DNA from 3 places in the Pannonibacter tanglangensis genome. Region 2 is predicted to be linked to each of the others. Evidence: predicted binding sites of a transcription regulator. Region 2 holds the regulator's gene; each other region holds the start of a gene.
What was found. The regulator LexA, encoded in region 2, represses DNA repair genes until DNA is damaged. The targets are predictions, from matches to a motif close to TGTTCNNNNTGTGTTCNG.
Positions count from the first base shown of each region.

Region 1: the regulator LexA is predicted to act here: its motif matches at 5,385-5,402, upstream of GWI72_RS01910 (ATP-dependent helicase).
Region 3: the regulator LexA is predicted to act here: its motif matches at 6,521-6,538, upstream of GWI72_RS19390 (helicase-related protein).

Region 1 is NZ_JAABLQ010000001.1:398,094-405,988, forward strand. Features, by position in the region: gene GWI72_RS01890 (outer membrane protein assembly factor BamD) at 1-578, shown strand, start outside; gene recN (DNA repair protein RecN) at 616-2,286, shown strand; gene ligA (NAD-dependent DNA ligase LigA) at 2,330-4,477, shown strand; gene GWI72_RS01905 (GIY-YIG nuclease family protein) at 4,973-5,260, opposite strand; gene GWI72_RS01910 (ATP-dependent helicase) at 5,429-7,895, shown strand, end outside.
Region 2 is NZ_JAABLQ010000001.1:1,478,379-1,486,273, forward strand. Features, by position in the region: gene paaC (1,2-phenylacetyl-CoA epoxidase subunit PaaC) at 1-531, opposite strand, end outside; gene paaB (1,2-phenylacetyl-CoA epoxidase subunit PaaB) at 531-812, opposite strand; gene paaA (1,2-phenylacetyl-CoA epoxidase subunit PaaA) at 867-1,883, opposite strand; gene pcaF (3-oxoadipyl-CoA thiolase) at 1,937-3,142, opposite strand; gene GWI72_RS06720 (PaaX family transcriptional regulator C-terminal domain-containing protein) at 3,901-4,836, opposite strand; gene lexA (transcriptional repressor LexA) at 5,035-5,754, shown strand; gene GWI72_RS06730 (ComEC/Rec2 family competence protein) at 5,977-7,895, opposite strand, start outside.
Region 3 is NZ_JAABLQ010000004.1:170,142-178,036, reverse strand. Features, by position in the region: gene GWI72_RS19410 (tellurite resistance TerB family protein) at 268-750, shown strand; gene GWI72_RS19405 (glutamine amidotransferase) at 747-1,454, shown strand; gene GWI72_RS19400 (TSUP family transporter) at 1,469-2,230, opposite strand; gene pyc (pyruvate carboxylase) at 2,575-6,018, opposite strand; gene GWI72_RS19390 (helicase-related protein) at 6,761-7,895, shown strand, end outside.

The sequences.
Region 1 (7,895 bases), 1.1 Mb from region 2:
ACTTCTCCCTGGGCCGTTACCCGGAGACCGTGACCGCAGCCGAGCGCTTCACCACGCTCTACCCGGGCAGCGAGGACATGCCCTATGCCCTCTACCTGATCGGTCAGGCCTATTTCCGCCAGATCCCGGACATCACGCGCGACCAGAAGATCACCGAGCAGGCGGCGGCGGCGCTGAACGATCTCGTCACCCGCTATCCGGACAGCGAGTACACGGCCGATGCCAAGTCGAAGCTTCTGGTCGCCTATGACCAGCTCGCCGGCAAGGAGATGATGGTCGGTCGCTACTACCTGGAGCGGCGCAACTACATCGCCGCGATCAACCGCTTCAAGACGGTGGTGATCAACTACCAGACCACGCGCCACGTCGAGGAGGCGCTGGCTCGCCTGACCGAATCCTATTATGCGCTCGGCGTCGTGAACGAGGCGCAGACCGCTGCGGCGATCCTGGGCCACAACTACCCGGACAGCCAGTGGTACAAGGACTCGTTCTCGCTGCTGCAGAAGGGCGGATACGAGCCCTCCGAGGATCGCGGCAGCTGGATCAGCAAGGCCTTCCAGAACGTCCGTCTGTTCTGAGGCGGACGTCCGACACCCAGGGGGCAGGGTACCTTCGATGCTGGCGACACTCTCGATCCGCGACATCGTCCTGATCGACCGGCTGGACATCGAGTTCTCCGGTGGCATGACCGTGCTGACCGGCGAGACCGGTGCCGGCAAGTCGATCCTGCTCGACGCCCTGACCCTCGCGCTCGGCGGCCGCGGTGACGCAGGCCTCGTGCGCCATGGGGAGGTACAGGGGCAGGTGGTGGCCGTGTTCGACGTCGCCGCGCGCCACCCGGTGCGTGCGCTCCTGCGCGACAACGATGTTCCCGATGATGGCGACGTGATCCTGCGCCGGATCCAGACACAGGACGGTCGCAGCCGTGCCTTCATCAACGATCAGCCGGTCAGCGTCGGTCTGCTGCGGCAGGCCGGGCAGATGCTGGTCGAGGTGCATGGCCAGCACGACGAGCGGGCGCTGGTCGACCCCGAGAGCCACCGGCTGCTGCTCGACAGCTTTGGCCGCCTCGACGCGCTTGTCGCCGACGTTGCCGAGGCGCATGGCCGGCTGCGGGGCGCCGACAAGGCCCTGCGCGATCACAAGACCCGCATCGAGGCGGCGCGACGCGAGGCGGATTACCTGCGCTCTGCCGTCGACGACCTGACGCGCCTCGCGCCGAAGTCCGGCGAGGAGGCGGAGCTGGCCGAGCGGCGGGCGGCGATGATGCAGGTGGAGAAGATAGCCGGCGATCTCAACGAGGCCTACGAGGCGCTGAACGGCTCGGCCTCGCCGATCCCGGAGCTGGCGAGCCTGATGCGCCGCCTGGAACGCAAGGCCGAGCAGGCGCCGCAGATGCTGGGCGGGCCCGTGGCTGCGCTTGGCACCGCCCTGGATGCGCTGGAAGAGGCGCGCGGCGGTCTTGAGGCCGCGATCCGCCAGACCGATTTCGACCCGCGCGAGCTGGAGGCGACCGAAGAGCGCCTGTTCGCGCTCAGGGCGGCCGCGCGCAAGTTTTCCGTGACCGTGGACGAGCTGCCCGCGCTTGCCGCGCGCATGGCGGCCGACCTCGGGGATCTGGACGCGGGCGAGGAGAGGCTGGACGCCCTGGTGCGGGCGGCCGATGCGGCGCGTGGCGCCTATGACGCGGTGGCCGCGCGGCTGTCGGCCGAACGCCGGCAGGTCGGGGCCCGGCTGGAGGCGGCCGTGGCCGCCGAATTGCCGTCGCTGAAACTCGAGCGGGCCCGCTTCCTTGTCGAGATGACCAGCGATCCGGACAACCGCACGCCGGCCGGCGTCGACATGGTGGAATTCTGGGTCCAGACCAATCCGGGCACCCGGCCCGGCCCGATCATGAAGGTGGCCTCGGGCGGCGAGCTTTCGCGCTTCCTGCTTGCGCTGAAGGTCTCGCTCGCCGACAGCGGGTCCGTGCCGACGCTGGTTTTTGACGAGATCGACACCGGCGTCGGCGGTGCTGTGGCCGAGGCCATCGGCTGGCGTCTTGCCCGCCTTGCCCGCAGCGTCCAGGTCCTGACCGTGACGCATGCGCCGCAGGTCGCCGCGCGGGCGGACGGACATTTCCTCATCGCCAAGGAAGAGGTCGCCCCCGAGCGTGTGGCGACCCGCATCACGCCGATCGATGCGGCGCACCGCCGGGAAGAGATTGCCCGGATGCTGGCCGGCAGCGTCATCACCGACGAGGCCCGCGCTGCCGCTCAGCGGCTGCTGACAGTCAGCGAAAGCTGAGGCACTCTCCTCGCCGATCCGCATTCACAAGGACCACCCGGCCATGACCGAGCGCCCGCGCCCTGACGCCGACCACCTGACCCGCGAGGAAGCCGCTGCCGAGCTGGAACGTCTGGCCGCCGAGATCGCAGGCCATGACCGGCGCTATCATGCCGAAGACGCCCCGACCATTTCGGATGCCGACTATGACGCCCTGCGCCGGCGCAATGCCGAGATCGAGGCGCGGTTCCCGGATCTGGTGCGCCCCGACAGCCCGTCCCTGCGGGTGGGGGCCAGCGTTGCCGACGGTTTCGGCAAGATCACGCATCAGGTCCCGATGCTGTCGCTCGACAATGCCTTCACCGATGAGGACGTGCGCGATTTCGTCGGCCGGGTCCGCCGCTTCCTCAAGTTCGATCCGCTGATGGGCGACCTGGTGGTGACGGCCGAGCCGAAGATCGACGGCCTGTCCCTGTCGCTGCGCTACGAGAACGGCGTCCTGGTGAGTGCTGCCACGCGCGGCGATGGCACGGTGGGCGAGAACGTCACGGCCAATGCCCGCACCATTGCCGACATCCCGCAGCGGCTGCCCGCCGGCGTTCCGGCGGTGGTCGAGGTGCGCGGCGAGGTCTACATGTCGCATGCCGATTTCGCCGCGCTCAACGCGCGCATGGCGGCCAACGGCGGCAAGACCTTCGCCAATCCGCGCAATGCCGCCGCCGGCTCGCTGCGCCAGCTCAATCCCGAGATCACCGCCTCGCGGCCCTTGCGCTTCTTCGCCTATGCCTGGGGGGAGATGAGCGAGGTGCCGGCAGCGACCCAGTTCGACATGGTGCGCCAGTTCGCCGACTGGGGCTTTGCGGTCAACCCGCGCATGCAGCGCTGCGCCCGCGTCGAGGAGTTGCTGGCGGTCTATCACGGCATCGAGGAGGACCGCTCCGGCCTTGGCTATGACATCGACGGTGTCGTCTACAAGATCGACCGGCTCGACCTGCAGCAGCGCCTCGGCTTTGTCTCCCGCTCGCCCCGCTGGGCGATCGCGCACAAGTTCCCGGCCGAAAAGGCCTACACGGTGCTGAAGGACATCGAGATCCAGGTCGGCCGCACCGGCGCGCTGACGCCGGTCGCCAAGCTCGAGCCCGTCACCGTCGGCGGCGTCGTCGTCTCCAACGCCACGCTGCACAACGAGGACTACATCAAGGCCATCGGCATGGACGGCGAGCCGATCCGGGGGGGGAAAGACCTGCGCATCGGCGACACGGTGATGATCCAGCGCGCCGGCGACGTCATCCCGCAGATCGTCGACATCGACCTTGCCCGCCGGCCTGCCGATGCGCAGCCCTACGTCTTCCCCACCGTCTGCCCGGCCTGCGGCAGCCATGCGGTGCGCGAGGAAAACGCCAAGACCGGGCGGCTTGATTCGGTGCGCCGCTGCACCGGCGGCCTGATCTGCCCGGCGCAGGCCGCGGAGAAGCTGAAGCATTTCGTCCAGCGCAATGCCTTCGACATCGAGGGCCTTGGCGACAAGCAGATCGATGCCTTCTTCGCCGAAGGGCTGGTGCGCACGCCGGCCGACATCTTCACGCTGGAGGCGCGCGACAAGGCGGCGCTCACCAAGCTGCGCAACCGCGACGGCTGGGGCGCGGTTTCGGCCAGGAACCTGTTCGAGGCGATCAACGCCCGCCGCCGCATCGACCTTCACCGCTTCATCTTCGCCCTCGGCATCCGCCATGTCGGCGAGGGCAACGCCAAGCTGCTCGCCCGCGCCTATGGCTCCTGGGGCGCCTTCGAGGCCGCGATGACGGCCGCGCTCGATCACGCCAGCGACGCCTGGGCCGATCTCAACGCCGTCGACGGCATCGGCGAGACGCTGGCCGAAGCCGTGGTGCAGTTCTTCGCCGAGGATCACAACCGCGAAGCCCTTGCGGCCTTGCTCGCCGAGGTCACCCCGCTGGACGCCGAGAAGATCGACGCCTCCGGCTCGCCGGTGGCCGGCAAGACCGTCGTCTTCACAGGGTCCTTGGAGCGCATGACCCGCGACGAGGCCAAGGCCATGGCCGAACGGCTGGGCGCCAAGGTTGCGGGGTCTGTCTCCAAGAAGACCAACCTCCTCGTCGCCGGCCCCGGCGCCGGCTCCAAGCTCAAGACCGCCCAGGACCTCGGCATCGAGGTCATCACCGAAGACGAGTGGTTCGACCTGGTCGGCGGGTGAGGGACTGGATCGTCGTCTCCGTTCAAGCCTCTCCGGCCATCCCGCTCTCCGTGTCACCCCGGCCGAGCACCGCGAGAGCCGGGGCCCACTCGCTTCCAGAGCGGTGCTGCGTGTACTTCAGCGCTGCCACGGGCGTCGCACATCCTCTCGGCAGCTTGTGGCGCGACTGTGCCCGTCTCCTTTGCTCTGCAAACGAGTAGGCCCCGGATCTCCGCTTCGCTCCGTCCGGGGTGACACCTCGGTCTGGGGCATTCTCCGCGCGAAGGCACATGCCGCATGGGAGCGACACCCTCTCCGTGTCACCCCGGCCGAGCAACGCGAGAGCCGGGGCCTACTCGCTTCCAGAGCGGTGCTGCGTGTACTTCAGCGCTGCCACGGGCGTCGCACATCCTCACGGCAGCTTGTGGCGCGACCGTGCCCGTCTCCTTTGCTCTGCAAACGAGTAGGCCCCGGATCTCCGCTTCGCTCTCGTCCGAGGTGACAGCGGAAGGCGGGTCACATGTTCAGCTCAAGATAAAGGTCCTTCCAGAGGGGATTGTTCCGCTCGACCAGCTGAACCTTCCAGGCCCGATGCCATCGCTTCAACCGCTTTTCCGCAGCGATCGCGGCCTCCACATCCTCGAAACCTTCGTAGAAGACGAGGCGCGTAACGCCATGCTCCCGTGTGAAGCGTGAGCCCAAGCCTCGCCTGTGCTCGTCCACGCGGCGTGCAAGATCATTCGTCACGCCGACGTAGAGCGTTCCGTGCATGCGACTGGCCAGAATGTAGACGTGATACGTCATGGATCCCTGCCGATAGCCTCTTTGCAATCTTGTCGTGCTTTTCGTGTTTGTGCACGTTTTATGCAGTCCGCCACCCCCTCACACCACGGGAAAACGCAGCCATCCGCCTCGCTCTCGCCGCCATTGTTGCTATATTGTTCTCAGCCAGAAACGAGATGCGGCAGGATGATGAGCGTGCCCCCGGGATTTTCCGACGACTGGAGCGAGATCGACGCGGCCTATGACCAGGGGCCGGCGCAGCCGGCGCCCGCGCATCGTCCGCAGGGCGGGGGCATTGCCGCCCGGGCGCTCGCGGCGCGGCAGGGCACGCCCCAGGCGGCAGCCGCTGACTATCTTGCCGGTCTCAACCCGGAACAGCGGCTGGCGGTGGAAACCGTCGATGGCCCGGTTCTGGTGCTGGCCGGCGCCGGCACCGGCAAGACCCGGGTGCTGACCACCCGCATCGCGCATATCCTTGCCACCCAGCGCGCCTGGCCGTCGCAGATCCTCGCCGTCACCTTCACCAACAAGGCCGCGCGGGAGATGAAGGAGCGCATCGCCCATTACATCGGCCCGGGCGTCGAGGGCATGGCCTGGCTCGGCACGTTCCATTCGATCTGCGTCAAGATCCTGCGCAACCACGCCGAGCTGGTCGGCCTCAAGTCGGGCTTCTCGATCCTGGACACTGACGACCAGCTGCGCCTGATGAAACAGGTGATCCAGGCCGAGGGCCTCGACGAGAAGCGCTGGACCGCGCGCATGTTCGCCTCGCTCGTCGACAGCTGGAAAAACCGCGGCCTGACGCCGAAGGACATCCCGGAGGGCGAGGCGCGGGCCTTCGGCAACGGCAAGGGCCGCAAGCTCTACGCCGAATACCAGGACCGCCTGTCGGTGCTGAACGCGGCCGATTTCGGCGACCTGCTGCTCCACTGCATCACCCTGTTCAAGACGCAGCCCGATGTGCTGAAGGACTACCAGCGCCGCTTCCGCTACATGCTGGTGGACGAGTACCAGGACACCAACGTGGCGCAGTATCTGTGGCTGCGCCTGCTCGCCCAGGGCAATTCCAACGTCTGCTGCGTCGGCGACGACGACCAGTCGATCTATGGCTGGCGCGGCGCGGAGGTGGACAACATCCTGCGCTTCGAGCACGACTTCCCCGGTGCCGTCGTGGTGCGGCTGGAGCGCAATTACCGCTCCACCAGCCACATCCTGGGCGCGGCCTCGCATCTGATCGCCCACAACGAGGGCCGCCTCGGCAAGACGCTGTTCACCGACGACAAGGACCCGGAAGCCGAAGCGGTCACGGTCGCCTCGTCCTGGGATTCGGAGGAAGAGGCCCGCGCCATCGGCGAGGAGATCGAGGCGCTGCAGAGCAAGGGCCATTCGCTCAACCAGATCGCCATCCTCGTGCGCGCGTCGTTCCAGATGCGCGAGTTTGAAGACCGTTTCGTCACGCTCGGTCTCAATTACAGGGTCATTGGCGGCCCGCGCTTCTATGAACGGGCCGAAATCCGCGATGCCATGGCCTATTTCCGCTGCGTGGTGCAGCCGGCGGACGATCTGGCCTTCGAGCGCATCGTCAACACGCCGAAGCGGGGCCTCGGCGAGGCGAGCCTCAAGCTGGTGCATGAACTGGCCCGCGCCAGCCGCATCCCGCTGCTGGAGGCCGCCACGCAGCTCTGCCGCACGGAAGAGCTGAAGCCGAAGGCACGCAAGGCGCTGTCCGATCTCGTCGACAGCCTCGACCGCTGGCGGGCGCAGCTGGTTCACATGAAGCACTCGGAACTGGCCGAGATCATCCTGGACGAGAGCGGCTACACCGAGATGTGGCGGCTGGACCGCTCTGCCGAAGCGCCGGGCCGTCTCGACAACCTCAAGGAACTCATCCGCTCGATGGAGGAGTTCGAATCGCTGCCGGGCTTCCTCGAGCACATCGCGCTGGTGATGGACCGGGATACGGCCGATGCCGCCGATGCGGTGTCGATCATGACCCTGCATTCGGCCAAGGGGCTGGAGTTCGACACCGTGTTCCTGCCGGGCTGGGAGGAGGGGCTGTTCCCGCATCAGCGCGCGCTGGATGAAAGCGGCAGGGCTGGTCTCGAGGAAGAGCGGCGGCTGGCCTATGTCGGCATCACCCGGGCGCGCAAGCGGGCCAAGATCTGGTTTGCCTCCAACCGCCGCATCCACGGCTCGTGGCAGTCCAGCATTCCCTCGCGCTTCCTGGACGAGCTGCCGGAACGCCACGTCGAGGTGGTGGAAAGCTCCACCCGCTACGGCGGCTACAGCGGTGGCGGCTATGGCGGCGGCAACGCCTATGGCGTCTCCCGCTTCGACGCCCGCGATCCGTTCCAGAACACCTATTCGACGCCGGGCTGGCAGCGGGCGCAGCGCGCGCGCGAGGCGGGGAGTCAGGACCACGGCAACCGCTCCGACATGCGTTCCTCCCGCACGAGGGCGCAAGGGCCGCTGACCATCGAGGGACAGCTCGTGGCGAAATCGGTGTCCGACACCCCCTCCAGCTTCACGGTCGGCGAGCGGGTGTTCCACATCAAGTTCGGCTATGGCCGCATCACGACAATCGAGGGCAACAAGCTGACGATCGACTTCGAGAAGGCGGGCGAGAAGCGGGTGATCGACAGTTTCGTCGAACGCC
Region 2 (7,895 bases):
GTCGTCGGCCGTCAGCATTTCGCCGGTATAGGCCCAGAGATCGTCCAGGGCGGCCTGCATGCGCGCGTGGCTCTCGGGCGTGCCGTCCCCGAGCGAGATGACGAGATCCGCGCTGCGGGCGAGGTGGTAGGACACCTCCTTCAGAGCCTTCTCGGCGATCTCGGCGATGCGCGGCTCCGGCGAGGTCGCCAGCGCCTTCAGCATCGGATAATGCCAGGCATCGACCAGATACTGGCGCATCAGCGTGCGACCGAAGTCGCCGTTGGGCAGTTCTGCGATGAGCAGGTTGCGGAAGGCGCCCTGATCACGGCGATAGGCGAGATCGTCGGCGGAACGGCCCTTGCCCTCCAGCTCGGCTGCCAGACCCAGCCAGAGCTGGGTCTGCCCGACCAGGTCGAGGGCAATGTTGGCAAGGCCGATGTCTTCCTCAAGGATCGGCGCGTGGCCGACCCATTCGGAGGTGCGCTGCGCCAGGATCAGGCAGGTGTCGCCCATCCTGAGGCAGAGATCGGTCAGCGGCAGGTCACCCATCACATGGCTCCGACTTCTTCGGGGATGTCGAAATAGGTCGGGTGGCGGTAGGCCTTGCTGTTCGAGGGATCGAACAGCGGACCCTTGTCTCCCGGAGCGCTGGCGGCGATGTGGCGGGTTTCGACAACCCAGATGCTGACGCCCTCGTTGCGCCGGGTGTAGACATCCCGCGCGGCCATGATCGCCTTCTCGGCGTCCGGGGCGTGCAGGCTGCCGACATGGCGGTGGGACAGGCCATGCTGTCCGCGGATGAAGACTTCCCAGAGCGGCCATTCGTTCATGGACGTTTCTCCCTCAAATCCGGTGCCTCGGGTCAGGCTGCGGTCAGGCTGCAGTCAGGCCGCAGTCCGGGCAGCAGCCTCGGCCGCCGCGCGGGCGGCCTGCTTCTTGCGGGCATGGGCCAGCAGGCCCTCCCGGTACCAGGCACCGTCGTCCCAGGCCTTCACGCGGGCCGCGAGGCGCTCCCTGTTGCAGGGACCGTTGCCCTTGATGACCTCGTAGAACTCGGCCCAGTCGATCGCACCGAAGTCGTAGCCGCCCTTCTCCTCGTTCCACTTCAGGTCCGGATCGGGGATGGTCAGGCCCAGGTATTCGGCCTGGGGCACGGTCTGGTCGACGAATTTCTGGCGCAGTTCGTCGTTGGAATTGATCTTGATCTTCCAGGCCATGGACTGGGCGGAATGCACCGAGTCCGCGTCGGAGGGGCCGAACATCATCAGCGCCGGCCACCACCAGCGATTGATGGAATCCTGCGCCATTTCCTTCTGCTCCGGCGTGCCTTCGCGGCACATCTTGACCAGGGCGTCATAGCCCTGACGCTGGTGGAAGCTCTCTTCCTTGCAGATGCGGATCATCGCGCGGCTGTAGGGACCGTAGGAGCAGCGCTGCAGCGGCACCTGGTTCATGATCGCCGCGCCATCCACCAGCCAGCCGATCATGCCGACATCGGCCCAGTTCAGCGTCGGATAGTTGAAGATCGAGGAATACTTGGCCTTGCCCGAGTGCAGCTGCTCCAGCAGCTCGTCGCGCGAGACGCCCAGCGTCTCGGCGGCGCAGTAGAGATAGAGGCCATGGCCGGCCTCGTCCTGCACCTTGGCCAGCAGGATCGCCTTGCGCTCCAGCGTCGGGGCGCGGGTGATCCAGTTGGCTTCCGGCAGCTGGCCGACGATCTCCGAATGGGCATGCTGCGAGATCTGCCGGATCAGGGTCTTGCGGTAGCCTTCCGGCATCCAGTCCTTCGGCTCGATCTTGATGCCGTCGTCGAGCCGTTGCTGGAAGGTGCGCTCGTCGGCGTTCATCTCTTCCAGGGTCTTCACCCGGCTGGCGTCGGTCTTCACCATCTGTGCGTACATGCGCGTCCTCCAGAAGCTCGAACTGACCTGTCGGGACCCTCGGGTCCCGGTGCTCACACCCGTTCCAGGATCAGGGCAATGCCCTGCCCGACACCGATACACATGGTGCAGAGCGCATAACGCCCCTGCACCCGCTGCAACTGATAGGCGGCCGTCGTGACCAGCCGCGCGCCGCTCATGCCGAGCGGATGCCCCAGAGCGATGGCCCCGCCGTTCGGATTGACATGGGGCGCATCGTCGGCCAGTCCAAGCTGGCGCAGCACCGCCAGCGCCTGCGCCGCGAAAGCCTCGTTCAGCTCGATCACGTCCATCTGGTCGAGCGTCAGCCCCGCCTTGGCCAGAACCCGGCGCACCGCCGGCACCGGGCCGATGCCCATGACGCGCGGCTCGACCCCGGCCGCAGCCATCGCGACAACGCGCGCCATCGGCGTCAGGCCGTGACGGGCCACCGCTGCCTCGCTCGCCAGCATCAGCGCGGCAGCGCCGTCATTGACGCCGGAGGCATTGCCCGCCGTCACGGTCAGCTCCGGACCATTGACGCCCTTGAGCTTGGCAAGCTGCTCGGCCGTCGTGCCCGGGCGCGGATGCTCGTCAACGGCAACCAGGACGGTCTCGCCCTTGCCCCGCTTCACCTCGACCGGCGCAATCTCCTGCGCAAAGAGCCCCTGCTCCTGCGCAGTGGCCCAGCGGGCCTGGCTGCGGGCTGCAAAGGCGTCCTGATCCGCGCGGGATACGCCAAAATCCGCCGCAACATTGTCCGCCGTTTCCGGCATGGAGTCGATGCCGAAGGCAGCCTTCATCTTCGGGTTGACGAAGCGCCAGCCGATGGTGGTGTCGTAAACTGCAGAACTGCGGGAAAAGGCCGTGTCGGCCTTCGGCATGACGAAGGGCGCCCGCGACATGCTCTCGACGCCGCCCGCCAGCACGAAGTCATAGTCGCCAGCCCGGATGCCCCGCGCGGCCATGCCGACCGCATCCATGCCCGAGCCGCAGAGGCGGTTGACCGTGGTGCCGGGAACCGAAACGGGCAGCCCGGCCAGCAGCCCCGCCATGCGGGCGACATTGCGATTGTCCTCGCCGGCCTGGTTGGCACAGCCAAAGATGATGTCCTCGACCGCACTCCAGTCGAGACCCGGGTGGCGGGACACGAGCGCGGCCAGCGGCGCGGCGGCCAGATCGTCGGCGCGGACGGACGACAGCGCCCCGCCATAGCGGCCGATCGGCGTGCGGACTGCGTCGCAGACAAAGGCGTCGGACATCCACTTCCTCCCTCAGAAGCGTCCCCAGAAACTGTCACGCGGGCCTGTTCAGACCAGCTGGCGTTCGAGAGCTGAGCCTCACCCTCAATTCATCGACCGCACGGTCACCATATGCAGAGTTTCATCACACTGCAATAGGTTTTTTTTGATTTTCTGTGACACGTTGCGGTGAGCCGACGCCGGATGACGCAGCGGATCCACCGAAGGAATGAGGCTGTCGGTCTTGAACGGGGGCGCGCCGACCCCATTTCTAGGACAGGTTTCCCTGGTCAGAAACCTCCCGAACAGGCAGTCCCGCTCGAGCGACCCCTTGCGCCCGGCGGGGCTGCCTGTGCCCTCCCCCGCACAATCCCCGATCTGCCATCCGCACCCGCCTTTGTCGCGGCTGCAAACGTCGCGGCTACAAATGTCACGGCTACAAATGTCACGGCTGCCATTGTTCCGGCTCGTCTTGTCGCGGCTGCCGCTTGCCCGGCTGCCATTCTGCCGGCTTCCGGTGCGGGCCGCGCGGGCGAGAATTGCCTGCAGGGCCGCCGTTCCGGTGTGCCCGGGTCTGGCCTTGCCTCGCCTCGCTGTGCGTCAAGGTCTTCCCGGCAACCGGCGCGCCGTCTCGATTCCGCCAGAACCGACCCCGGCCACACCCGAACGGAACCGGGCCGTCAGGGTCGTGCAAGGCCGGGTCGTGCAAGGCTGGGACTTGGGCGACCAGGCATCGAGAGGCCGGCCATTGAGAGGCCTGCCATTCAAAAGCTGGGGCGTCAGCCGCCCAGACGGGCGTGCCGCGCCCGCACCCCGGGGGTCACCGCCTCGAGCGCCCCCTCGAGCCCGGTGAAGCTCGACACCTGCGCATCCGCAGCCGGGCTCAGCGCGAGATAGAGGCGGGCGAAGAGCCGCCGCGCCCGGTCGCCCGCCCAGTCCTGCGGCAAGGCCGCGGGCGGCAGGTCCGGGTCCCTCAGGGCCAGCGCGCGAAAGCCGTGGACGAGGAGCAGCCGGGCCGACAGGGCCGTCAGCCCATCCGCGAGCCGGTCACCGGCCGCCAGCAGGTCCGAAAGGCGGCTGAACCGGTCGATGAAGGCGGCATAGCCCGCCTCGAGATCGTCCAGGGCCCAGACCTGCCGCACCGCCGCACGCAGGCTGTCATGCCCCTGCAGGTCGTCGGAGGCGGCCGTGAGCCCGGCCCAGCCGGCGGGAACCGGTCGATGCCCCGCCGCCAGGGCCACCCCCGGCGCCAGCGGCACGAAGCCGCTTGCCCGGTCCGGTGGCTCCCCGGCTGCCGACCCGGCCTGCAGGGCCAGGGTGAAGGTGGCAGGTCCCGAACCATCGCGCGGCAGGGCATAGAGCCGGTCGGCCGCCGCGGCAAACTCCTCATGTGCCGCCGCAGTCAGGCCGTAATAGCCAAGCCGCCCAACCCGCGTGCCTTCCAGCCTGCCGGCAGCCACCAGCCGCGACGCGGCGGTGCGCACCAGCGTCTCGCTGATGCCGACGCGGGCACAGGCCTCGATCACATGCCCGACCCACAGGGAGCCGCCCCGGGGGACGACCACATCGCCATAGAGCGTGACGATGAAGGCCCCGGCCCGCAACGGGCGGCGGGCGGCAAACGCATCGACAAGCGCGGCAACCGCATCGGCGGCGCCGCCCGTCCGGGGCGCGGCGCGCTCCCCCGCTTCGTCGGTGGCGGACTGGTCTGGCATGCGCGGCTCATCCATCTGGCGGCGTCCCGTCGGGACGCCCGGGCGACAACTGCCCCTTCCTACCGGGCCGGAGGCCGTGCGTCCATGACCTCGCCCGCCGGAACATCCCGCTAACCTCACCTTAAGACTTGTGGAACACAGTGTGAACAGGTAACCTGCGTTCATGATTTGTACCGACGCGACCCGAGAGGATTCGCCATGCTGACCCGCAAGCAACATGAACTGCTCATGTTCATCCACGAGAGGCTGAAAGAGACCGGCGTGCCGCCCTCCTTCGACGAGATGAAGGACGCGCTCGACCTCCGGTCGAAGTCGGGCATCCATCGCCTCATCACCGCCCTCGAGGAGCGCGGCTTCATCCGGCGCCTGCCCAACCGGGCGCGGGCCATGGAGGTGGTGCGCCTGCCGGACTCCATGACGCCCGGCCTTGCCGCGCCGCGCGGCAAGGGCTTCGCGCCCTCCGTGATCGAGGGCTCGCTCGGCAAGGCGCAGACGCCGCCACCGCCGCGCGCGGCCGAGCCCGAGATGCCGGCCGGTATCAGCACCATCCCGGTGATGGGCCGGATTGCCGCGGGCGTGCCGATCGAGGCGATCCAGACCCACAGCCACACCATTTCCGTGCCGCAGGACCTGATCGGACGCGGCGAGCACTTCGCACTCGAGGTGCGCGGCGATTCCATGATCGAGGCCGGCATCCTCGATGGCGACACGGTGCTGATCCGGCGCACGGATTCGGCCGAGAGCGGCGACATCGTCGTGGCCCTGGTCGATGACGAGGAAGCGACCCTGAAGCGCCTGCGCAAGAAGGGAGCCTCCATCGCGCTGGAGGCGGCCAATCCGGCCTACGAGACCCGGATCTTCGGTCCCGGCCGCGTGCGCGTGCAGGGCAAGCTGGTCGCGCTGTTCCGGCAGTACTGACGCGCCGCACATACCCCGTTTGCCGACTGGCCTTTGCCATCTGGCGCAGGGCGCGCATGCCTTTACGGTCCGGGATCGGGCCTGTTGCAGTCGGGACCAGATGACGGCCCCGGCGGCCGCTGGTCTGGCCGTGGCAGGTTTGGCGGCAACAGGTGTGGCAGCGGCAGGTGTGCCGGCGACAGGTGTGACTGCGGCGGAGGCTGCCGGTGCCTGCCGGTTGTCTCAGGGGGCCGGGGCGGCGCCGGGATCGCCGTCTGGGTCCGGCGGAGCGGGATCAGGTGGACTGGTATCAGGTGGACTGGTATCAGGCAGAGCGGGATCAGGCAAAGTGGGAGCCGACGGGAGCGGGCCTCCCCGTCCCACGGGCAACTGCCAGGGGCGGTGTCCCGGCGGGCGGCTGTAGGCGATGCGTTCGATCCTGAGTGTCGCCAACCTGGTGACGTCAGGTCTCGAAGGGTCAGGTCTCACAAGTTCAGGTCTCATAAGTTGAGGTCTGGCAAGTTCAGGTCTGGCAGGGTCATGGCCGAGAGGCTGGCTGCGGCCCGGATCGGTCCGGCCGGGGCCAGGCTGGGCCGGATCCGTCTGTCGCGGGTCCGTTTGCATTGGCGCAGTTTGGGCCGGGTGCGTTTGCGCCGGGTCGGTTTGAGCCGGGTCGGTTTGGGCCAGGGCAGTTTGGGTAAGGTCTGTTTGGGCCGGGGCACTGCTGGCCTGCTCCCCTCCCGTCTGATTGGCGTCGGGCAGAGCCGCGTCGTCCGCGAGCCAGATCGCCACGACACCGAGGTCGCGGCGCGACGCATCGAAGATCAGCGGCGCAGCGCATCCGGGCGGTGCGGTCAGTGCCGTGACGAGAATGTCGGCGCGGGCACAGTCGCTTTCCAGCGCCTCAAGCTTGCGGCTCAGCGCAATGCGAAGCGGCGGGGCGTCGGGCTGATCGCTGTCCGGGCCCCGGCCTGCTCCTTCATCCTGGCCTGCTCTTTCATCCTGACCTGCTCCTTGATCCTGGCCTGCCTCTTGGTCCGGGCCAGCACCGGAAGGGCCAGCACCGGCGGGGCCAGAGCGAAGGCCCGGATGGTTTCCAGAACGGGGGCCAGCCACGAGGTCAGCCTGGAGGGCCGTCTGGCGGTCAGCCAGCAGGCCAGCCAGGAGGTCAGTCTGGAGGTCAGTGGGGTGGGCAGCGTGGCTGCCAGTCTGGACGCCCGGAGAGGGACGAGGTCCGGAGCCTCGGTCAGCGCCCGGGCCGAGGGGATTCATAGGGTCCGCGTCCAGCCTTGAGCCAGCCTCCGGGTCAGCCGCGCTGACCGGTGCGGCTCGGGTGGCCGGCGCGCGGGCCGGCGCGCCGACGGGGAGTTCGGCTTTTGCGCTGACTGGGACGCTGATTGGGGCGCCGATTGGGGCCTTGACCGAAAGCCGGGCCGGTTCGCCGAGGGGGGCGCTGGCCGCAGCGATGACGGGGGCGCTCGCCGGGATACTGGTCGAGATGCTGGCCGGGGCGCGTGTCGGGGCGTCGGGGCGCGCACTGCCGGTCGGAGCGGGTCGGCTCTGCCCGGGTGAGTGGGCGTCGATGACGCAGCCGAGCGGGTCGCAGCGCGTTTGCGCCGGGACAGGCCTGTGGGCTGAGAAATGCCGGTCCGCAATGCCCTCTCCGGTCAGCCAGACTTCGGCGGCAAACCCGATGCGGCCGCCATTGACCCGCAACACCCCGTCGGCATCGCGCGCCGCCACCTGGGTGCCCCGTTCGCCGATGTAGAGATCGGGCGGGCGATGCGCGGCCCACAGCACCAGTCCGGCCACGGTCGGCACTGCGGCGAGGAGCCGCCAGCGGCCCTCGGCCAGGAAGCCCCAGAACACGGCCCCCGTGAGCGCCAGCGCCGCTCCGGCGGGAAGCGCTCCGATGACGCCGTCCGTGTCGCTCAGACCTGCGGTGAAGCGGGCGGCCGAGAGCATGATCCCGATGCCCTCGCCCATGACATGCAGCGCCGGTGCGGCAAGGCCGAGAGGCTGCAGCAGGAAGGCCGCGACCCCGGCCGGCATCACCAGAAGCGACACGGCCGGCATGGCGAGCAGGTTGCCGACAAGGCCATAGGGCGACAACCGGTCGAAATGATAGGCCCCGATGACCCCGGTCGCGAGGCCGGCAATGA
Region 3 (7,895 bases), on a different contig from region 2:
GCATCCGCTGCGGGAACGCACGCGCGGCACCAAACAATTCATGACCACGTGTGTCAAGTTAATGTCCTTGAGAAATCAATAGTTTGGAACTGATCTAAATCCGCCGGACCGGAGCAACTGTGGCCTAAGTGCCGCAACTTCCTCGCAAATCGCCAGCGGCACGCCATATAACAAGGGACGGTAAGGAAAATGCCTTATGCTTCCCGCCCAGAGGTCGAGGCAGGGGCACCGCGGCCACAAGATGGTCGTCAGCAACGGACAACACGCATGCTTTCATCGCTCAAGCGCTTCATCAAGGAAGTGACATTCGGAGAAAGCGAAGGGCTCACCTTCGCTGACGACGACCAGCGCCTTGCCGTTGCCGCCCTGTTGATCCACGTCATCAGCGTGGATGGCGACATGGATGAGGCGGAACACAAGAAGCTCACGGACACCCTGCGCGATCACTACGCGCTGACCAGGGAAGATACGGAGGAGCTGATCCGCCTCGCCACCGACCGCGACAATGAAGCCGTCGATCTGTACGGGTTCACGTCGGTGCTCAAGCGCAAGACCGACGAGGCCGAGCGCCACGCCATCATCGAGATGATGTGGCGGCTGGTCTATGCCGACGGTCACGTGCACGAGTTCGAGGACAACACGGTCTGGCGCGTCGCGGAGCTGCTCGGCGTCTCCTCGCGCGATCGCATCGCCCTGCGCCAGAAGGTTGCCCAGGAACAGGATCTCGAGGGCGACAAGCAACAGTCGTGAGCGAACAGCGCATTCTGATCGTCCTGCATCAGGAGACCTCGTCGCCGGGCCGGGTCGGCCATGAACTCCAGCGGCGCGGCTTCCGTCTCGACATCCGCCGGCCACGGTTCGGCGATCCGCTGCCGCATGACATGAGCCGGCACGCGGGCGCCGTGATCTTTGGCGGTCCGATGAGTGCCAACGATCCGGACGCCTACATCAGCCGCGAGATCGACTGGATCGGCGTGCCGCTCAGGGAACAGAAGCCCTTTCTCGGCATCTGTCTCGGGGCACAGATGATGGTGCGCCATCTCGGCGGCACGGTCGAAAGCCATCCGCGCGAGCTGGTCGAGATCGGCTACTATCCCCTCCGCCCGACAGATGCCGGCCGATCGCTGATGACCTGGCCGGGCAAGGTCTACCAGTGGCACCGCGAAGGCTTCAGCCTGCCCTCGGGGGCCGACCTCCTGGCCACGGGCGATACCTATCCCAACCAGGCGATCCGCGTCGGCCCGCGCGCCTACGGCATCCAGTTCCACCCGGAACTGACCCACGCGATGATGGTGCGCTGGACGACGAAGGGCGCGCCGCGCATGGAACAGCCGGGAGCGCAGGGCCGGCAGGACCATTTCGCCGGCCGCTTCATCTTCGACCAGGCGGTCCGCCAGTGGCTGGATGACTTTCTGGACCTTTGGATCGGCCGGGCCGACACGCCGGCGCCCTGAAGCGCAAGGCCTCGTTACGCCGGCCACATCCGGACCAGCACGCGGATGCTCATGGCAAAGCACATGATCACCGTGATGGGGCGGATGATCCTGGCTCCGCCGGTGAAGGCGAAATGGGCGCCGAGATAGGCCCCCGCCACCTGCCCCAGGATCATGACCCCGCCGGCCAGCCAGGCGATTTCTCCGAACAGGACGAAATAGCCGAGTGCCGCCAGATTGCTGGTCACGTTGAACAGCTTTGCATGCGCCGTGGCCATGCGGATCGGCATGCCGCGCAGCAGCACGAGGGACGTGGCCATGAAGGACCCGGTGCCAGGGCCGAAAAAGCCGTCATAGAAGCCCAGCACGGGCGCGACGGTACCGCTGTAGCGGCCCGCACTGATGCGCGGCGCACGCTCCTCGTCGAGATTGCGGGCAAAGAACAGGAAGTAGATCCCGATCGACACCAGCAGCACCGGGATGAACAGGACCAGCAGGTCCGCATCCACCTGCTGCAGCACGACGCCGCCCAGCACGGACCCGGCAGCAATCGCCGCAAGCGCGGGCAGATTGGCCGGCACCGACACCATCTTGCGACGGATGAAATAGACTGCCGCCGTCATGGCGCCGAAGCTGCCCTGCAGCTTGTTGGTCGCCAGGGCGGTCGCCGGCGGCACGCCGACCAGCAACAGCGCCGGAATGGTCAGCAGGCCGCCACCGCCGGCAATCGCATCAACCCAGCCCGCCACCAGGGCAACGGCAAACAGGATGGCGAGAATTTCGGAGGAAAATTCCATCGACGACGCCCCAGGCCGACGTGTCCCCGCAGCGCCGGGACAGGGCAATGTTCAAGACTGCAGGTCCACCCGGTGCTTCCGCACTGACCTCGACCTGTCGATCCGGCTCGACGCCAGACGCATCGGTCATCCCCGCCTTGTGCGGAGGTAACCGGTGAAGCTGTAGCAGCCCCCGGACAGCCCGACCATCGGATTCCGGCATGCCGCCCCCTCCTCGGTTGCCCCGGGCGAAGCTTAGCGCGAGACCCGCGGTGACGACACGAGCGCTGCGAAACGGAAGCAGCGCCAACAAAAAGGAGAGGCCAGCGGCCTCCCCTGTCATCGTGTGTCGCTCCGATCAAGACTCACGCCTTGTAGACGACCAGCAGGTCCTTGGCGTCGATCTGGCTGCCGGGCGTGACGAGGACTTCCGAGAGGATGCCATCCCGCTCCGCATGCAGCGCGGTTTCCATCTTCATCGCCTCGATCGACAGCAGCACGTCGCCGGCCTTGACCGACTGGCCGGCCGCGACCGCGACAGTGGAGATGACGCCCGGCATCGGCGCGCCCACATGGGCCTCGTTGCCGGCCTCCGCCTTGCGGCGCAGGGCAGCCCCGGAGGCCCCATGGGCGCGATCCGGCACCTTGACGATACGCGGCTGGCCGTTGAGCTCGAAGAACACCTTCTTCTCGCCCTGCACATCCGTCTCGCCGACAGCCTGGCAGCGCACCACGAGGGTCTTGCCCGGCTCAAGTTCGACGAAGATCTCCTCGCCCACATCCAGTCCGTAGAAATAGACCGGGGTCGGCAGCACCGAGGTCGGCCCGTACTGGACCTGCGCCCTGGCGAAATCGGTGAAGACCTTCGGATACATGAGGTAGGACGCCAGAGCCTGGTCATCGATGTCGATACCGGTCTTCTCGGCCGCCTCCTTGCGCCGCGCCTCGATGTCCTCCGACTTGAGGAGCGACCCCGGCCGGACGGTGATCGGGGTCTCGCCCTTCAGCACCTTGTCCTGCAGCGCCTTCGGCCAGCCAGCCGGCGGCTGCCCCAGGTCGCCGCGCAGCATCTGCACGACCGAATCCGGGAAGGCCACGTCCTTGTCCGGGTTGACCACATCGGTCACGGTCAGGCCCTGGCTCACCATCATCAGCGCCATGTCGCCGACGACCTTGGACGACGGCGTCACCTTGACGATGTCACCGAACATCATGTTCGCGTCGGCATAGGCCTGCGCCACCTCGTGCCAGCGGGTCTCAAGGCCAAGCGAGCGCGCCTGCTCCTTGAGGTTGGTGAACTGGCCACCCGGCATCTCGTGCAGATAGACCTCGGAGGCCGGCCCCTTCAGGTCGCTCTCGAAGGCCGCATACTGATGGCGCACCGCCTCCCAGTAGAACGAGATGCGGCGGATCGCATCGGCCGACAGGCCAGGATCGCGGTCGGAGCCCTTCAGCGCCTCGACAATGGAGCCAAGACACGGCTGCGAGGTGTTGCCGGAGAAGGCGTCCATCGCTCCGTCGATGGCATCGACACCGGCATCGACCGCCGCCAGGACGGTGGCGCCGCCAATGCCCGACGTGTCGTGGGTGTGGAAATGGATCGGCAGGCCGATCTCTTCCTTCAGCGCCTTGAACAGCACCCGCGCGGCGGCCGGCTTCAGGAGGCCGGCCATGTCCTTCACGCCGAGGATATGGGCACCCGCCTTCTCGAGCTCCTTCGCCAGCCCGACGTAGTACTTCAGGTCATACTGCGGCCGCGCGCTGTCCAGGAGGTCGCCGGTGTAGCAGAGCGTGCCCTCGCAGAGCTTGTCCGTCTCGAGCACCGCGTCGATGGAGACGCGCATGTTCTCCACCCAGTTCAGGCAGTCGAACACGCGGAACACGTCGACACCGGCCGTCGCCGCCTGATGCACGAAGAAGCGGACCACGTTGTCGGGATAGTTGGTGTAGCCGACGCCGTTGGAGCCACGCAGCAGCATCTGCAGCAGGATGTTGGGGGCCTTCTGCCGGATCAGCCGCAGACGCTCCCAGGGATCCTCGGTGAGGAAGCGCATGGCGACGTCGAAGGTCGCCCCGCCCCAGCATTCGAGCGAGAACAGCTGCGGCAGGCCGCTGGCATAGGCATCGGCGATGGCGACGATGTCATGCGTGCGCATGCGCGTGGCCAGCAGCGACTGGTGGCCGTCGCGCATGGTCGTGTCGGTGACGAGCACCTGCGGCTGCGCCTTCATCCAGTCGGCAAAGCCGCGCGGGCCAAGCGTGTCGAGCAGGTTGCGGGTGCCCTCCGGCTTGACGTCGCCGAAATCCGGCACCACCGGCGCCGCCGCATCCTTGCCGGGACGCGGCCGCCCGCGGGTCTCGGGATGACCATTGACGGACACGTCGGCAATGTAGGTCAGGAGCTTGGTGGCGCGGTCCTGCCGCTTCACCTGCGCAAACAGCTCCGGCGTGTCGTCGATGAAGCGCGTGGTGTAGTTGTTGGCGCGGAAGGCCGGGTGACCGATGATGTTCTCGAGGAACACCAGGTTGGTGGCAACGCCGCGGATGCGGAACTCGCGCAGGGCGCGGTCCATGCGCTGGCAGGCCTCTTCGGCACTCGGTGCCCAGGCCGTGACCTTTTCCAGCAGCGGATCATAGAACCGGGTGATGACCGCGCCCGAATAGGCCGTGCCGCCGTCGAGGCGGATGCCGAAGCCGGTGGCACCGCGGTAGGCGGTGATGCGGCCGTAGTCCGGGATGAAGTTCTGCTCCGGGTCTTCCGTTGTGATGCGGCACTGCAGGGCATGGCCGTTGAGACGCACGTCGGCCTGCGCCGGCACGCCGCTGGCCTCGGTGCCGATCGCCGCACCGCCGGCAATGCGGATCTGCGCCTTGACGATGTCGATGCCGGTGACCTGTTCGGTGACCGTGTGCTCGACCTGCACGCGCGGATTGACTTCGATGAAGTAGATCGCGCCCGTGTCGGCATCCATGAGGAACTCGACCGTCCCCGCGCCGCAGTAGTCGACTGCCTTGCCGATCTTCAGACCGTAGTCACACAGCTCCCGCCGGCGATCTTCGGAGAGATAGGGGGCCGGCGCCCGTTCGACGACCTTCTGATGCCGGCGCTGGATCGAGCAGTCGCGCTCGAACAGGTGCACGAGGTTGCCATGGCTGTCGCCCAGGATCTGCACCTCGACGTGGCGCGCCCGCTGGACCAGCTTCTCCAGATAGATCTCGTCCTTGCCGAACGCGGCCTTGGCCTCGCGCTTGGCAGCCACGACCTCACGCACCAGCGTCGCCTCGTCGCGGATGACGCGCATGCCGCGGCCACCGCCGCCCCAGGACGCCTTCAGCATCACCGGGTAGCCGATGCCCTCGGCCAGCTTCTTGATCTCTTCCAGATCGTCCGGCAGCGGATCGGTTGCCGGCATGACCGGCACGCCGGCCTCGATCGCAAGGTTGCGCGCGGCCACCTTGTTGCCGAGCCGGCGCATGGTCTCCGGCTGCGGCCCGATGAAGATGATGCCGTTCTGCGCGCAGGCCTCGGCGAATTCCGGGCTCTCCGACAGGAAGCCGTAGCCGGGATGGATCGCATCCGCGCCCGACAGCTTGGCCACGCGGATGATCTCGTCGATGGACAGGTAGGCCTCGATCGGACCCAGCCCCTTGCCTACTTGATAGGCTTCATCTGCCTTAAATCTGTGCAGGGCGAGCTTGTCCTGCTCCGCGAAGATGGCCACGGTTTTCAGGCCAAGCTCATTGGCCGCACGGAATACACGGATTGCGATTTCTGACCGGTTGGCGACAAGTATCTTGCGGATGCTCAAGCCCGTACCCTCCCTCGGATTGACGGCGACAACTCATACAAAGGGATGATGTGCAAGGAAAGGGCCAGTATCGCTGACCTATCGGTCAACGATCCTCCAGATCACCCCGACGCCCCAATTCGGGACACCTAAGTTAAAACCGGGATCAGGCACAACAGTTTCATCAGAAACCAATCAGACGGCACATCGATCATCTGGTGGGCCTTGGCGGACGCCCCCCCAGATCCGGGAGGAACAGGACAGGAACGGAGCCTGATCCGCGATTCGTCCGCGCTGCGTTCCCTTTCGGTGCCGAAGGTTGCAAAGCGGGGTTGCAAGATTTCCGGCCGGCTTAACCAGATCTTGACGCTTGACGGGATTCGCCCGCGGACTCGAGTCCGAGTCGAAGGACGCGCCAAATCCTTGAGCAGATTCACGATTTCGTACGAAGACCTGTCGCGGGAACAAGATGTCGTAGGGAACGAATCCTGAATCGTCCAATGTCAGCGATTCGGACTTTCTTTGTTCCAGACTCGTTCTGCGTGCATCCGGACGCTGCCGGCACAGGACGAAAAGAGGGCAGGACAGAGCGCAACCGGCTGTGCTAGACAGCCCTTCGACCCGGCCTGATCCAGCCTCGCGTGACGCGGGCGGGAGCGGATCCAGAACAGCGGATCCCGGACACCGGCCCTCACAGTCAGGACCCAAGCGGCACCTCCCGGGGGCCGTCAACCGCCAAGGCCGCAACGAAGCACCCGCCGCGATGCCTCCGATCAAGACCCTGCCGTTGCCCCCGGCCGCCCGGGCGAAGACCGTCACGGCCGTGCTCGGCCCGACCAACACGGGCAAGACGCATCTCGCCATCGAACGGATGCTGGCCCAGCCATCCGGACTGATCGGCCTGCCGCTGCGCCTGCTCGCCCGCGAGGTCTATGCCCGTCTGGTTGCCCGCGCCGGCGAGGCGGCGGTGGCACTGATCACCGGCGAAGAAAAGATCATCCCGAAGACGCCCCGCTTCTGGGTCTGCACCGTCGAGGCCATGCCCCTCGACCTCAACACCGAATTCGTCGCCATCGACGAGGTCCAGCTCGCCGCCGATCTCGACCGCGGCCATGTCTTCACCAACCGGATCCTCAACCTGCGTGGACGGTCCGAGACCCTGCTCCTTGGTGCAGCAACGATCCGCCCGCTGCTCGAGAAGCTGATCCCCGGGCTGAACGTGGTGACCCGCCCGCGCATGTCGGTGCTCACCTATGCCGGCTCGAAGAAGATCACCCGTCTGCCGACCCGCTCGGCCGCCGTCGCCTTCTCCGCCTCAGAGGTCTATGCCATCGCCGAGCTGATCCGCCGCCAGCGCGGCGGCGCGGCCGTGGTGCTGGGCTCGCTCAGCCCGCGCACGCGCAATGCCCAGGTCGAGCTGTTCCAGAACGGCGACGTGGACTATCTCGTGGCGACCGACGCCATCGGCATGGGGCTCAACCTCGACGTCGACCACATCGCCTTTGCCGGCAACCGCAAGTTCGACGGCTACCAGTACCGGGCCCTGACCCCGGCCGAGATGGCCCAGATCGCCGGACGTGCCGGACGGCACATGCGCGACGGCACCTTCGGGGTGACCGGCCGCGTCGATCCGCTCGACGACGAGCTGGTGGAGAACATCGAGAGCCACCGCTTCGATGCGCTGAAGGTGCTGCAGTGGCGCAACAGCCAGCTCGACTTTGCCTCGCTGACGAGCCTGCGCGAGACGCTCGACCTGCCGCCGCGCGAAGAGGGACTGACTCGCGCGCCGGTCGGGGACGACATCCAGGCTCTGGAACATGCCGCGCGCGATCCCGATATCCGGGACATGGCCACGGGCCCGGCACGCGTGGAACTGCTGTGGGACGTGTGCCAGGTCC